DNA from 4 places in the Pantoea sp. SGAir0430 genome. Region 2 is predicted to be linked to each of the others. Evidence: predicted binding sites of a transcription regulator. Region 2 holds the regulator's gene; each other region holds the start of a gene.
What was found. The regulator Fur, encoded in region 2, represses iron uptake genes when iron is present. The targets are predictions, from matches to a motif close to ATAATAATGAGAACNACTATCAA.
Positions count from the first base shown of each region.

Region 1: the regulator Fur is predicted to act here: its motif matches at 1,911-1,933, upstream of zupT (zinc transporter ZupT).
Region 3: the regulator Fur is predicted to act here: its motif matches at 1,718-1,740, upstream of fes (enterochelin esterase).
Region 4: the regulator Fur is predicted to act here: its motif matches at 1,998-2,020, upstream of exbB (tol-pal system-associated acyl-CoA thioesterase).

Region 1 covers NZ_CP039427.1:3,548,055-3,551,560, forward strand. The annotation lists gene ribB (3,4-dihydroxy-2-butanone-4-phosphate synthase) at 1-548, shown strand, start outside; gene E7738_RS16755 (cell wall hydrolase) at 602-985, opposite strand; gene zupT (zinc transporter ZupT) at 1,130-1,897, opposite strand; gene ygiD (4,5-DOPA-extradiol-dioxygenase) at 2,099-2,878, shown strand; gene E7738_RS16770 (glutathionylspermidine synthase family protein) at 2,914-3,506, opposite strand, start outside.
Region 2 covers NZ_CP039427.1:1,804,231-1,807,736, reverse strand. The annotation lists gene glnS (glutamine--tRNA ligase) at 1-722, shown strand, start outside; gene E7738_RS08710 (hypothetical protein) at 959-1,354, shown strand; gene fur (ferric iron uptake transcriptional regulator) at 1,416-1,865, opposite strand; gene fldA (flavodoxin FldA) at 2,218-2,748, opposite strand; gene ybfE (LexA regulated protein) at 2,886-3,161, opposite strand; gene ybfF (esterase) at 3,331-3,506, opposite strand, start outside.
Region 3 covers NZ_CP039427.1:2,411,457-2,414,962, reverse strand. The annotation lists gene E7738_RS11585 (enterobactin synthase subunit F) at 1-397, opposite strand, end outside; gene fes (enterochelin esterase) at 390-1,664, opposite strand; gene E7738_RS11575 (TonB-dependent siderophore receptor) at 1,926-3,506, shown strand, end outside.
Region 4 covers NZ_CP039427.1:3,582,156-3,585,661, forward strand. The annotation lists gene E7738_RS16900 (DedA family protein) at 1-159, opposite strand, end outside; gene metC (cystathionine beta-lyase) at 265-1,455, opposite strand; gene exbB (tol-pal system-associated acyl-CoA thioesterase) at 2,108-2,836, shown strand; gene exbD (TonB system transport protein ExbD) at 2,842-3,264, shown strand; gene E7738_RS16920 (Ig-like domain-containing protein) at 3,377-3,506, opposite strand, start outside.

The sequences.
Region 1 (3,506 bases), 1.7 Mb from region 2:
GCGAAAATGAAGGCGATATGATCTTCGCCGCCGAAACCATGACCGTGGAACAGATGGCGCTGAGCATTCGTCACGGCAGCGGCATTGTCTGCCTGTGCATTAACGAAGCGCGCCGCCAGCAGCTGGAGCTGCCGATGATGGTAGAGAACAACACCAGCTCTTACGGCACCGGTTTTACCGTGACCATTGAAGCGGCCAGCGGCGTGACGACCGGCGTATCGGCCTCCGACCGTATTACCACCATCCGCGCGGCGATTGCCGATGACGCTAAACCGTCCGATCTGAATCGTCCCGGCCACGTATTCCCGCTGCGCGCGCGCGACGGCGGCGTGCTGGCGCGCGGCGGCCACACCGAAGCGACGCTCGATCTGGTGACGCTGGCGGGCTTCAAACCTGCGGGTGTGCTGTGCGAACTGACCAATGATGACGGCAGCATGGCGCACGCGCCGGAAGTGATTGCGTTTGCGAAGCAGCACGCCATGCCGGTGGTGACCATTGAAGACCTGGTGGCCTGGCGCCGCCAGCATGAAACCCGTCAGGCCAGCTAAGCCGACGTGAAATAAATAAGGCCGGATGTGATGCATCCGGCCTTTTTTTATGATTAACGGCTGGCGTAAAAAACGTGATTGCCTATCACCACGGTACGCTGGAAGGCGTGGCGCCACGCGGGTCTGGCGCTGTGCGCATGAAAGAAGGTCGCGCCCTTTGTCACATCCGCCAGCTTACCCTCGACAATCCGCTGGGCCAGGCGCTGCGCGCGCTGCCAGCTTTTGTCATGCTGCGGCGGATGGCGATGGGGATGTTTGTGCAGAGACGTCCAGGAGAACTGTTTGGGTGCGTACACCACCGGACAGATCTCTTTGACGTCCCAGTTAGCCCGGTTCATGGTGACAGTGCCGACGGCAATCTGCCCCTTTACCGGTTCGCCGCGCGCTTCATGATAGATATTCATCGCCAGGCATAAAATGGCTCCCTGAATTAACATAACACTCCACTGCTTTCTAAGAGTCGCGTGGAGTGTAATGAGCCCGCAGTCGGGTGTTAACAAGACCCGTCTCGACTACGCCTTAACAAGCCTAAGTCGTTGAGAGTTAAGGCCGAAGTGGTGGTGAATGAGACGAATCTCGCGTCAGCCTACCCCGCTGGTTTGCAGCAACGTCAGGCTCAGGCCCATCACCGTCATGCCGCACAGTACGCCGTAGCTGGGGTTGTTATGCGGGTCGATTTCGCGCGCCAGCGGCATCAGTTCATCCACGGACAGCGCCACCATAATGCCCGCCACCGCCGCCATGATGGCCGCAATCATCACCGGTGAGACCGCCGGCCCCAGCAGCAGAAAGGCGATAATGCCGCCAAGAATCTCCGCCATGCCGGACAGGCAGGCCCAGAACAGCGCTTTGGCTTTCGAGCCGGTGGCGGCGTACATCGGTCCGGCCACCGCCAGCCCTTCCGGAATATTGTGGATCGCGACGGCCAGCGCGATGCCCAGCCCCAGTTCCATATCGCTGCTGGCGGTGACAAAGGTGGCAATGCCTTCGGGAAAGTTATGCAGGCTGATACCGAGCGTCAGCAGGATCGCGGTGCGTTTCAGGTTAGTGGGGCGGCGATTGACCGCCATCAGGTCCTGCGGATGCTGGTGCGGCAGCAGGCGATCCATGGCGAAATAACCCAGTAAGCCGAGCATGAACATGCCGTAGCCAAGCACCGGCGACATGCCTTCCGCATGCAGCGCAGCAGGCAGCATCTCCATCAGGGAAATCAGCAACATGATGCCGGCGGCAAAGCCGAGCGCAAAGGCCAGTACGCGGTTCGACGGCTTCTGACCGAGCACGCCAAAAATCGCGCCGACGAAAGTGGCACCGCCAGCCAGGATGGTTAGCAGCAAAGGTACTGACATAATGGGCTCCTTAATGATAATGATTACCAGTTACAATATAGTTAACCCCATAAAATATCGAGTTATTTAGCGTAAAGTTATGTCGGCAAAATCTTGTTCAAATTTGCTGATAAACATCATCACGCTTATCAGCGTTTTTCCCTTGGCGAAAGCGCGTATCGTGACAGTCATTAACGCGATCCCGACGCCAGAGGATGAATAATGACCCGCATGCCCGCTCTGTTTCTCGGCCACGGCAGCCCGATGAACGTATTAGAAGACAACCGTTATACCCGCGTATGGCAGAAGCTGGGCGAAACCCTGCCGCGTCCGCGCGCTATTCTCGCCATCTCGGCGCACTGGTACACGCGCGGCACGGCGGTGACGGCGATGAGCAATCCGCGCACCATCCATGATTTTGGTGGCTTCCCGCAGGCGCTGTTCGACGTGCGCTATCCGGCGCCGGGTTCGCCATCGCTGGCACAGCGCGTTATCGATCTGCTGGCGCCGGTGGCGGTGCAGGCCGATCAGCAGTGGGGCTTTGATCACGGCTCGTGGGGCGTGCTGGCGAAGATGTATCCACAGGCGGACATTCCGCTGATTCAGCTCAGCATCGATGGCACCCAGCCGGCGGCGTGGCATTTTGCGCTGGGACGTAAACTGGCGGCGCTGCGTGACGAAGGCGTGATGCTGGTGGCCAGCGGCAACGTGGTACATAACCTGCGCATGATTCGCTGGCAGGGTGCGGAAAGCGCTTATCCGTGGGCGGAGAGCTTCAACCAGTTTGTGCGCGATAATCTGGACTACGAAGGCGAAGCGGCGCAGCATCCGCTGGTGAATTATCAGCAGCATGAAGGCGCGCAGCTGGCTAACCCGACGCCGGAGCACTATCTGCCGCTGCTGTATATTCTCGGAGCGCGAGCTGAAGGTGAGGCGGTGAGCATCCCGGTGGAAGGCATGGAGATGGGTTCGATCAGTATGCTGTCCGTGCAGGTTGGCTGACACCTGTGCCGCCCGCAGACCGGGCGGCACGTGCGTTACTCAATAAAGGTGTGCGGATAGAAACGCGACAGATCCTGGGTGATCAGCGCGCGATCTTCACGCAGACCGATACCGGCAGGCTGATCGTCAATCAGCCAGCTGCCAATCAGCGTGTAGCTGTCGCCAAACTTCGGCAGCGGCCAGAACTGCTGGACGATCATGCCCTCTTCGCCATAGGGGCCGTCGGCGCGCGCGATTTCCTGACCGTTTTCCACGATGGTGATGTTGGCACCTTCGCGGGAAAACAGCGGTTTCACCACATATTTTTCCATCTGCGGCGCGCTGGCATCATCGGCAAACCAGGCGGGCAGCAGGTTAGGATGGTTGGAGAACATCTCCCACAGCAGCGGCAGCAGCGCTTTGTTGGAGAGAATGCTTTTCCACGCCGGCTCCAGCCAGCGCACGCCGGCATCGGCCAGCTTGGTCGAGAACATCTCGCGCAGCATGAATTCCCACGGATAGAGCTTGAACAGGTTACTGATCACCTGATCGTGCTGATCGGTAAACTGACCTTTTTCGCCCAGCCCGATCTCATCAATGTAGAGAAATTCACTCGGCAGACCGGCTTCAGTGGCGCAATCCTGCAGAT
Region 2 (3,506 bases):
TGACTAAGCAGGACAATATTGTTGAGATGGCGTCGCTGGAGTCGTGCATTCGTGACGACCTCAACGAGAACGCGCCGCGCGCCATGGCGGTGCTGGATCCACTGAAAGTGGTAATCGAGAACCTGCCGGCCGGGCATGAAGAAATCATCAGCATGCCGAACCACCCGAACAAACCGGAGATGGGCACGCGTGAGGTGCCGTTCAGCCGTGAAGTGTGGATCGATCGCGCCGACTTCCGTGAAGAGGCCAACAAGCAGTACAAGCGTCTGGTGCTGGGTAAAGAAGTTCGTCTGCGCAACGCTTACGTCATTCGTGCCGAGCGCGTGGCGAAAGATGAAGCCGGCAACATCACCTGCATCTACGCTACCTGCGATGTCGACACCCTGAGCAAAGATCCGGCCGATGGCCGCAAGGTCAAAGGCGTTATTCATTGGGTATCGGCGATTCACGCGCTGCCTGCTGAATTCCGCCTGTACGATCGTCTGTTCAGCGTGCCAAACCCGGGCGCGGCCGAGGATTTCCTCACCACCATTAACCCGAACTCGCTGGAGATCAAACAGGGCTTCGTTGAGCCGGGTCTGCGTGCCGCCAGCGCGCTGGCGCCGTATCAGTTTGAGCGCGAAGGTTACTTCTGCGCTGATAGCGTGTACTCGCAGCCGTCGAAACTGGTGTTCAACCGCACCGTGGGTCTGCGTGATACCTGGGCAAAAATCGGCGAATAATTTTACTGCTTGATAGCACGATATGATCAGCAAAGGGCGAGCAATCGCCCTTTTTTATTGCCCGTTATCTGCAAACGGGAATCGATTATGCTGAACCAGACAAAAAACAGTAATTGCGCGCGATTACGACTAATCTGACTTTAATAAAATTAACTAATTTACCCGTGTGAAATCGTTATTTTCAGGTAGGCTATGCGCTCTTAAATGTTGCTGTGCGGGTTAGCGAAGGAAGAAAAATGACAAGTCTCGCTCTGGAAGCCAAACATAGCGTGGTGGTTTTACATCAGCTTATCGAACGTATTTTTAATCAGGCCGAAGGCAGCGATGACAGTATGGATCTGCTGCTGTCGCACTTTCATCCCGACTTCAAAATGGTGACGCCGCAAGGCAAACAGCTCGATCTCAATGACACTGAAACCCTGTTTCGCAAACTGCACGGGCAGCGGGAAGGGATGCGAATCGCCACCAGTGAGCATGCCATCATTTCCCAGCAGCAGCAGGAAGTGACCATTCAGTATCACGAACTGCAAATGCTTAACGGCAACAACCAGACCCGCATTTCGCTGGCGGTGCTGGACTGCAGCACGCCGGTTCCGCGCTGGCGCTATTTGCAGGAAACGCTGGTCGCCTGAACGCAGCCATAAAAAAACCGGTGCCTGGCACCGGTTTTTTTATACTGCATAGCATATTCAATTACTGATCGTGGAGCGTCTCGTCTTCGCGGCAGTCTCCCAGCGCACAGTGGCCGTACAGATACAGGCTGTGGTTGCTGAGTTTGATACCGTGGCGTGTTGCAATCTCACGCTGACGCGTTTCGATAGATTCATCGCTAAACTCGATCACTTTGCCGCAGTCGAGGCAAATCAGGTGATCATGATGATGCTGCTGGGTCAGTTCGAACACGGATTTCCCGCCTTCGAAGTTATGACGCGTCACGATGCCGGCGTCGTCAAACTGGTTCAGAACACGGTATACCGTCGCCAGACCAATCTCTTCGCCCATGTCGATCAGGCGTTTGTACAAATCTTCCGCACTGACATGATGGGACTCGGGTCCGGGTCCCTGAAGCACTTCCAGAATCTTCAGTCTGGGCAGCGTGACTTTCAGGCCAGCCTTTTTCAATGCGGAGTTGTTGTCAGTCATGCGGATATTGTCCTGTTACTTTGCTAGTCACTTACGGCGCAAAGGCCTTGAATGTGTGGTCAACGCGCATTCTCATTTGCGTCTCATTATAGAGCTCAGCCTGCGAAATGAAAACCGGCTGCGGCGGACAATTCCCCGGATGCTGTAAGGAGAAATGTCGTGAACCTCAGCGGGATCGTGCAGATCGATGTTCCTTTTCGCGCAGTCTCAGTCTGATGCCCGAGGAATAAGCAGATGACCGTTGCGGGTATTCTACAGAATTGAGGGAAAAAGTTAAAAAACCGTAGCTATTATTTTTATAGGTAATTCCATTGCCCGATGTGAGCCAGCGCCCACATCGGACAGGAAAGCATCAGGCTTCGATGATCGCCTGCAGCTGCAGCTCGTCAAAGATCTGCTTAACCCATTTGTCGACGCGCTCGTTAGTCAGTTCAGGCTGACGATCTTCATCGATGGCGAGGCCGAGGAAGTGTTTGTCGTCTGCCAGACCTTTAGAGGCTTCGAAGTGGTAACCTTCGGTTGGCCAGTGGCCCACAATCACTGCGCCGTTTGGCTCAATGATGTCGCGAATGGTGCCCATCGCGTCACAGAAGTACTCGGCATAATCTTCCTGATCGCCGCAGCCAAACAGCGCTACCAGCTTACCGTTGAAATCAATCTCTTCCAGCGTCGGGAAGAAGTCATCCCAGTCGCACTGGGCTTCACCGTAGTACCAGGTCGGAATACCCAGCAGCAGAATATCGAATGCTTCGAGATCTTCTTTGGTGCTCTTAGCAATGTCATGCACTTCGGCGACATCTTTACCCAGTTGTTTCTGGATCATTTTTGCAATGTTTTCAGTGTTGCCGGTATCGCTGCCGAAGAAAATGCCTACGATTGCCATGGAGTGAGTAACCTCTTAAATCCTGATTGTGAAAGTAAGTCAGAAGACGACACAGTTATGCGAATGATAGCAGACCGGCGAAAAGCGCGGAATGTGTAAAGCGCTGAGTTTGTGTTCCAGCGTGCGGTCTGCGCACGTTACGCCAGTTTGAGCTGCGCCAGCAGCATTTGTTCAATCAGTTCACTGCGGCTGATGTTCTGCTGCTCGGCCAGCGTATTAAGCGCGTCGACCGCTTCGCTGGACATTTTCAGCTCAACGCGGCGCAGGCCGCGCACCCGGTCGCGCTTCAGCTGGTTGCGCTTATTAATGCGCAGCTGCTCATCACGCGACAGCGGACTGGTTTTAGGGCGACCGGGACGCCGCTCGTCTGCGAAGAGATCGAGCGTGGTACGATCTGTCTGTTCTTTTGCCATGGTTTGTGAAACTGCGTGGGCGCGAACGGCGGAAAGGCGCTGCGCGATTTAAACATTTATCGGCCCGACCGCGGCGAAAAAAGCATCCGCGGCAAATTTTTAGCGCGACATCATACTCCAGCGCCCGGCGCGACGCCAACCCTAAACCGCCCGTAGCAAGCTTTTGCTTTTACAGGTTAAAAAAGCGGCGCACCGCGCGCAGTACGGCATCGGGTTTTTCGGCATGCACCCAGTGGCCGGCACCGCTGATAATGTGCGCCTGCGCCTGCGGGAACTGGCGCAGCAGCGCATCACGGTGCTGATTGTCCAGATAGGGTGAATCACCGCCGCGAATAAACAGCGCCG
Region 3 (3,506 bases), 610 kb from region 2:
AGAACCAGTGCTGCTCGCCGATGCGGAACAGACGATGGTGCCACAGCGGTGCGCCACTCAGCACACGTAGGTCCCCCTGCATATCGGCACGCATCAGGGCGCGCGCGGCGGCAGCGGCATCCGCTTCGCCGCGCAGATCAACGATGTCTGGCAGGCTGAAGGTCTGCGGCTGCGGCCACTGCAGCGGCTCGCCGTCGATTTCGCCGAACGCCATATTCAGGGTATCGGCTTCCTGCATGCCGTCGACGATGGCCTGCGCCAGCAGCGCGCTGTTGATGTCGCCGCGCAGTTCGACAAAGTGCGCGACCGCGTAGGCGTTGTGATGGCGGCTGAGCTGGTCGGCGATCCAGATGCCAGGCTGCGCCGCCACCAGCGGCAGAGTTTGTTGGTCAATCATAGTGTCGTTCATCAGAGAATTTACTGTCGCTCCGGTTCACGTCTGGCGTGATGAATGAATTTGGATTGCGCCACAAAGCTTGCAGACCGTCGAGCAGGCCACCGCGCCAGCACAGCGCGTCATGGCCGCCCTCTACCGGCTGGTAATGCACCTGATAGCCGGCAGCGGTAAGTTGTTGTTGTAATTGTTGATTGGCTTGCAGAATCAGGCCTTCACGCTGGCCTGCTTCCAGCCAGAAACGCAGCGGCTGGCGAGGTGCCAGGCCATGGTCCAGCGCCTGCAGCAGCCAGCCATGCGGGTTACCACGCTCCGGCCACCAGAAGGAGCCGGACAGGCTGAGCGCATTACCAAAGGTGTGGGGAAAGTGCAGCGCGGCAAACACCGCGGCCAGACCGCCGAAGCTTTGTCCGGCAACCAGCGTGCGCGCCGGCTGCGCATCGTACGGCATCCAGCGTGCCACCTGCGGCAACAGCTCCTGCTGCACCGCCTGCCAGAATTGCGGATTGCATGGCAGCTCGCGGCTGCGGTGTTCGCGATCGATGATGTCGATAAACAGGTAGACCGCCGGCGGCAGCTTGCCCGCGGCGGTCAGCTGCTGCAGCGGGCCGGCGATCGGCATCTGCTGCGCCCAGAACTGACCATCGAGCAGTATCGCCAGCGGACGCGGGCCGTGCTGCGCCTCGCCTGTGGCGTACAGCCACACCCGGCGACGATTGCCGAGCAGCGCGCTGTCCCACTGCTGCACCTGCAGCGTCAGCGCCGGGGCGCGGCCCTCATCCACCGCACGCCACACCTGCTGGTCGGGCGCGTCAGGCAGGTGCAGCGGTGACACGCCCATGCCGCGTCCGCCGGACCAGCTGCGCAGCGGATTGAGCGCATCGGCCTGCGCGGCAGGGAATTTTTCGCGCCACCAGTGGCGCAGCGCATGCATGTCAGGCTCGCCGCTGAAATCGCTGGCCTGCCGATCCGGCATCAGGCAGTAGCTGCCGCGCCAGTGTGACGGCAGCACAGTTTGCCAGTACCAGACATCGCTACTGGCGACGCGCATCAGCGATTGCGGCGGGCGATGCTGGTGGTGATCGGTCACGCCGGTGATGTTGATCCACACGCGCTGGGTGTGGGAGGTGGTTTCACTGCCTTGCGGATCGCGCCAGAAGAAGGTCACCAGACAGGTGCCATCCTGCTGCGGCTCAATGCGCGGAATGCCCTGAGTCTGTTGCTCCTGCCACCAGGCTTCGCTACCAATTCCATCATTTCGCCAGGTCATAGGGGCTGCCAGTCGCCGTCTGTACGGGGAGGTTTACATAGGATTGATAAATAATACTATTGATAATTATTTGCATTTGCAATAGGGTGACTGCGCTCAAAATGAGCACGCACGTTCCGTCTGGCACCCGGTAAGTCATGGGATTCAGCAAAGGATGGCCCTGCCAGGTGTGAACGGCTGCGCGATAAAGACAGGGATCTTCTCACCGGCTCGCCAGTCACTCCGCTGTGGCGCAGAACTGGCCTTCCAGGAATGAAAAAAATGAAGCATTACTCGCGGTTAACCTTCGCTATTTTGATCGAACTGGGGCTCAGCGCCTCACTGCTCTCCGGCAGCGCCTGGGCAGCAGAGACTTCCAGCAAGACGACTTCCAGCAACGCCTCTTCTCCCGACGCCAGCGCAATGGACGGTGGCACCTTAATGGTGACGGCCCAGCAGCAGACGCTGCAGGCACCGGGGGTTTCCACCATCACCGCCGATGAGATCAAAAAGCATCCGCCGGCGCGCGATGTCTCAGAAATTATCCGTACCATGCCGGGGGTTAACCTGACCGGTAACTCGACCAGCGGCCAGCGCGGCAACAACCGTCAGATCGATATTCGCGGCATGGGACCGGAAAATACCCTGATTATGGTGGACGGCATGCCGATCACCAGCCGTAACTCAGTGCGTCTCGGCTGGCGCGGTGAGCGTGATACGCGCGGCGATACTAACTGGGTGCCGCCGGAGATGATTGATCACATCGACGTGATTCGCGGGCCGGCCGCGGTGCGCTACGGTAACGGCGCGGCGGGCGGTGTAGTGAACATCATCACCAAAAAGTACAGCGATCAGCAGTGGCACGGTTCGTGGAATACCTACTTCAACGCGCCGGAACACAAATCGGAAGGGGCGACCAAACGCACCAACTTCAGCCTTGAAGGGCCGCTGGGCGACGACTTCAACTTCCGGCTGTATGGCGGTTTAGCCAAAACTCAGGCCGACGCGTACGACATCAATGAAGGACATGCGGCAGCGCGCACCGGCAGCTATGCCGGCAGCTACCCGGCAGGCCGCGAAGGCTCGGTGAACAAAGACATCAATGCGTTGCTGAGCTGGGCGTTTGCCCCCATGCAGACGCTGGAGTTGCAGGCTGGTTACAGTCGTCAGGGCAACCTGTACGCGGGCGATACGCAGAACACCAACACTAACGCGCTGGTAAAGAGCCTGTACGGCGATGAAACCAACCGTCTGTATCGCCAGAATATTTCACTGAAATGGACCGGCGCGTGGGACAACGGCATCAGCACCAGCAGCTGGGCGCGCTACGAGAAAACCCGCAATACGCGCATCAATGAAGGTCTGGCGGGCGGCACGGAAGGGATCTTCTCCAACAGCGGGTTCAATACCATCCAGCTGGACGATGTGCTGCTGCACAGTGAAATCAGCCTGCCGTTTGAGCTGGGCGTCAATCAGACCGCGACGCTGGGCACCGAGTGGAACCAGCAGCGCATGAAAGATCCTTCGTCGACCACCCAGGCCGCCAGCAACGGCGCTGTGCCAGGCATCGCCAGCACCGGCCGCAGTCCTTATGCCCAGGCGGAGATTTTCTCCCTGTTTGCCGAAGACAACATGGAGCTGACCGACAGCACCATGCTGACGCCGGCGCTGCGCTTCGATCATCACTCCATCGTTGGCAACAACTGGAGCCCGTCGCTTAACCTGTCACAGGGGCTGGGCGATGACTTCACGCTGAAGATGGGGATTGGCCGGGCTTACAAAGCGCCGAGTCTGTACCAGACGAACCCGAACTACCTGCTGTACAGCAACGGCCAGGGCTGCGCCGACAGCACCGGCGCCTGC
Region 4 (3,506 bases), 1.8 Mb from region 2:
CAGGCTGTCGCCGGGCAGGAACGAGGCAGGCAGCAAACCGTTTTCCAGGAACAGCGTCAGAAACATCACGCCGTAGACAATCCACACTACATCCGGATTGGCCAGCGCGGCAAAATCCTGATGCCACAGCGCCTGGACAATCTCATGTAAAACACCCATCAGCTATCCCATCGAGTCACAAGGCTTGTATTTTAACCGTCCGGGACGGCGTAATCGTTGATCTCCGCTACGCCGCACCGGATGGTTTAAGTTTGGTTTATCTTTTTACGCTTTCAGGCGGGCAAAACCGGCTTTCAGGTCATCCAGCAGATCGTCAACGTGCTCGAGCCCGATATGCAGACGCACCAGCGTGCCGTCAAAATCCACGCCGCCCGCCGGACGAATTGCCGCCAGCTCTTCCGGCTGGTTCGCCAGAATCAGCGATTCAAAGCCGCCCCACGAGTAGGCCATACTGAAATGGTGGAAGCGATCGAGATAATTTGCCAGCTGCGCCGGGGTGAGTTTTTCATGCAGGATGAATGAGAACAGCCCGCTGCTGCCGCTGAAGTCGCGCCGCCAGAATTCGTGGCCTTTGCACTGCGCCAGCGCCGGATGGTTGACGCGCGCCACTTCCGGCTGTGCCGCCAGCCATTCGGCCACGCGCAGGCCGCTCTCTTCGTGCTGACGCAGACGCGTAGCCAGCGTGCGCAGGCCGCGGCTGGCCATGTACGCGGTGTCTGCATCCACCATCTGGCCCATTAGATAGGAGTTTTCGCGCAGCTGCGCCCAGCAGCGTTCGTTGGCCACCGCAGTGCCGATCATCGCATCGCTGTGGCCGATGATGTATTTGGTGCCGGCCTGGATCGAAATGTCGATGCCATGCTCCAGCGCGTTAAACAGCACGCCCGCCGCCCAGGTATTATCAATCATGATCACCGCGTCTGGTGCTTTGGCGCGCACCGCCGCGACAATTGCCGGAATGTCCTGCACTTCCATGGTGATGGAAGCCGGTGATTCAAGGAACACCACGCGGGTGTTCGGCTGCACCAGCTCGCCGATTTCACTGCCGATGCAGTGATCAAACCAGGTGGTAGTGACGTTAAGCTTCGCGAGAATTTTGGTGCAAAAATCCTGGGTGGGTTCGTACACCGCGCCGCTGACCAGAATGTGATCGCCGCTGGTGACAAACGCGAGGATGGCATTGGCGACCGCGGCCGCACCGCACGGATAGAGCACGCAGCCGGCGCCGCCTTCCAGTTCGGTCATCGCATCCTGGAAGGAAAAATGGGTGAGGGTGCCGCGCCGGCCATAAAACAGTTCACCGCTGGCGCGTCCGGCGGTGGCGCGTTGTTTGTCCGCGACGGAGTCAAAAACCAGTGAGGATGCGCGCTGAATGACGCTGTTAACCGAGCCCTGAGTGTAACGTTTGCTGCGTCCCGCGGTGACAAGCCGGGTATCAATTTTTTTCGTTGCCATCACTGCCTTTCCTGACACGTCTCACAAAGCATCCAACTTACCACGAATCGCGGCGCGGGGTTGAGCCCGTTTGCCGAATATCAGAGTGACGCCAGCACAATCATGGAAAGAGGCTGGTTGTGGCTTTTATTACGCGGCGGAAAAGCAAAGCGCAATAAATTGCGCCGCTACAACCCGTGCGGGATGTTCGTCCATGCCAGTTGCACCATTCCGCAAACCGCATCTAACCGTAGCGGCGCGATTTATCGCGCAACCGTGCCTGTTGCTCCATCCCGCAAATCGCACCAAATCGTAGCGGCGCGATTCATCGCGCAACTGTGTCTGTTGCTCCATTCCGCAAATCGCACCGAACCGTAGCGGCGCGATTCATCGCGCAACCGTGCCTGTTGCTCAATTCCGCAAATCGCACCGAACCGTAGCCGCACAATTCATCGCGCAACCGTGCCTGCTGCTGCATCCCACAAACCGCACCCAACCGTAGCGGCGCGATTTATCGCGCTAAACATTGCGCCGTATCAATTCAGCGGGTTACAGCTTTGTAAATAGTAATGAGAACCACTATCACTTCGGTCGGTTTTTTTGCTATGATCCGCGCTTCAATCGTGAACGGTGCAACAGAAGTCGGAGACGCAGCGTGGTAGCCAGTGACTTGATGCAAACGGACCTCTCCGTTTGGGGCATGTATCAGCATGCCGATATCGTGGTAAAAATTGTGATGATCGGCCTGTTGCTGGCCTCGGTCGTTACCTGGGCGATTTTCTTTGGCAAATACGCGGAGCTGAGCGGGGCGAAACGTCGCCTGAAGCGTGAACAGCTGGCGCTGGGCGAAGCGCGCTCACTGAATGACGCGTATCGCGCGGCCGAAAACTTCAAAGCCAATAGCCACAGTGCTGTGCTGCTCGCCGACACGCGTAACGAACTGGAACTCTCTGCCGGCAGTGAAGACCTCGACGGCATTAAAGAGCGCACCAGCTTCCGCCTTGAGCGTCGCGTTGCAGGCTTCAGCCGCCACGCTGGTCGCGGTAATGGTTTCCTCGCCACCATCGGTTCCGTCGCCCCGTTTATCGGTCTGTTCGGCACCGTGTGGGGCATCATGAACAGCTTTATTGGTATCGCGAAAACCCAGACCACCAACCTCGCGGTGGTGGCACCGGGCATCGCGGAAGCGCTGCTGGCGACGGCGATTGGCCTGGTAGCGGCAATCCCGGCGGTGGTGATCTATAACGTCTTTGCCCGCATGATTGCCAGCTACAAAGCCTCACTGGGCGACGTGGCGGCGCAGGTACTGCTGCTGCAGAGCCGCGATCTGGACCTCGGCAACGTCGATACCGCAAAAGAAGTTAACCGTCCGGCGGCGGCCCAGAAACTGCGCGTAGGATAAGTATTATGGCGATGCGTTTAAACGATGATGCGGTCGGCGATGGCGAAATGCACGAAATCAACGTGACGCCGTTTATCGACGTCATGCTGGTGCTGCTGATCATCTTCATGGTCGCTGCGCCACTCGCCACGGTGGATGTGCGCGTCAATCTGCCTGCTTCCACCAGCGCGCCGCAGCCGCGTCCGGAGAAGCCGGTTTATCTGTCGATCAAAGCGGATAAACAGATCTACATCGGTAACGATGCGGTGACCAAAGATACGCTGGTAAACGCACTCACCGCGCAAACCGAAGGTAACAAAGAGACAACCATCTTCTTCCAGGCGGACAAATCAGTCGATTATGAAACGCTGATGTCGGTGATGGATCAGCTGCGTGAAGCGGGTTATCTGAAGATTGGTTTGATGGGCATGGAGACGGTGAAGAAATAGTTTCACCGGCGTAATACCAGCACCATATCTGTAGGGTCGTCATTCATGACGACCTTTTTTATTATGGCGGCCAGAGCAGGCCGCCATGTCATTATGCGGTGGCGAACCGCGGTTAAACCAGATTCACCGTTACGCCGTCCTGCACCAGCAGTTCCGCGTCGCCGTGGCTGAACACATGGTACTGGTTGCCAGCGATGGTCACGGTGCCGGTTTGCTGCGTCCAGCCGCTGACCGCTTCGCCT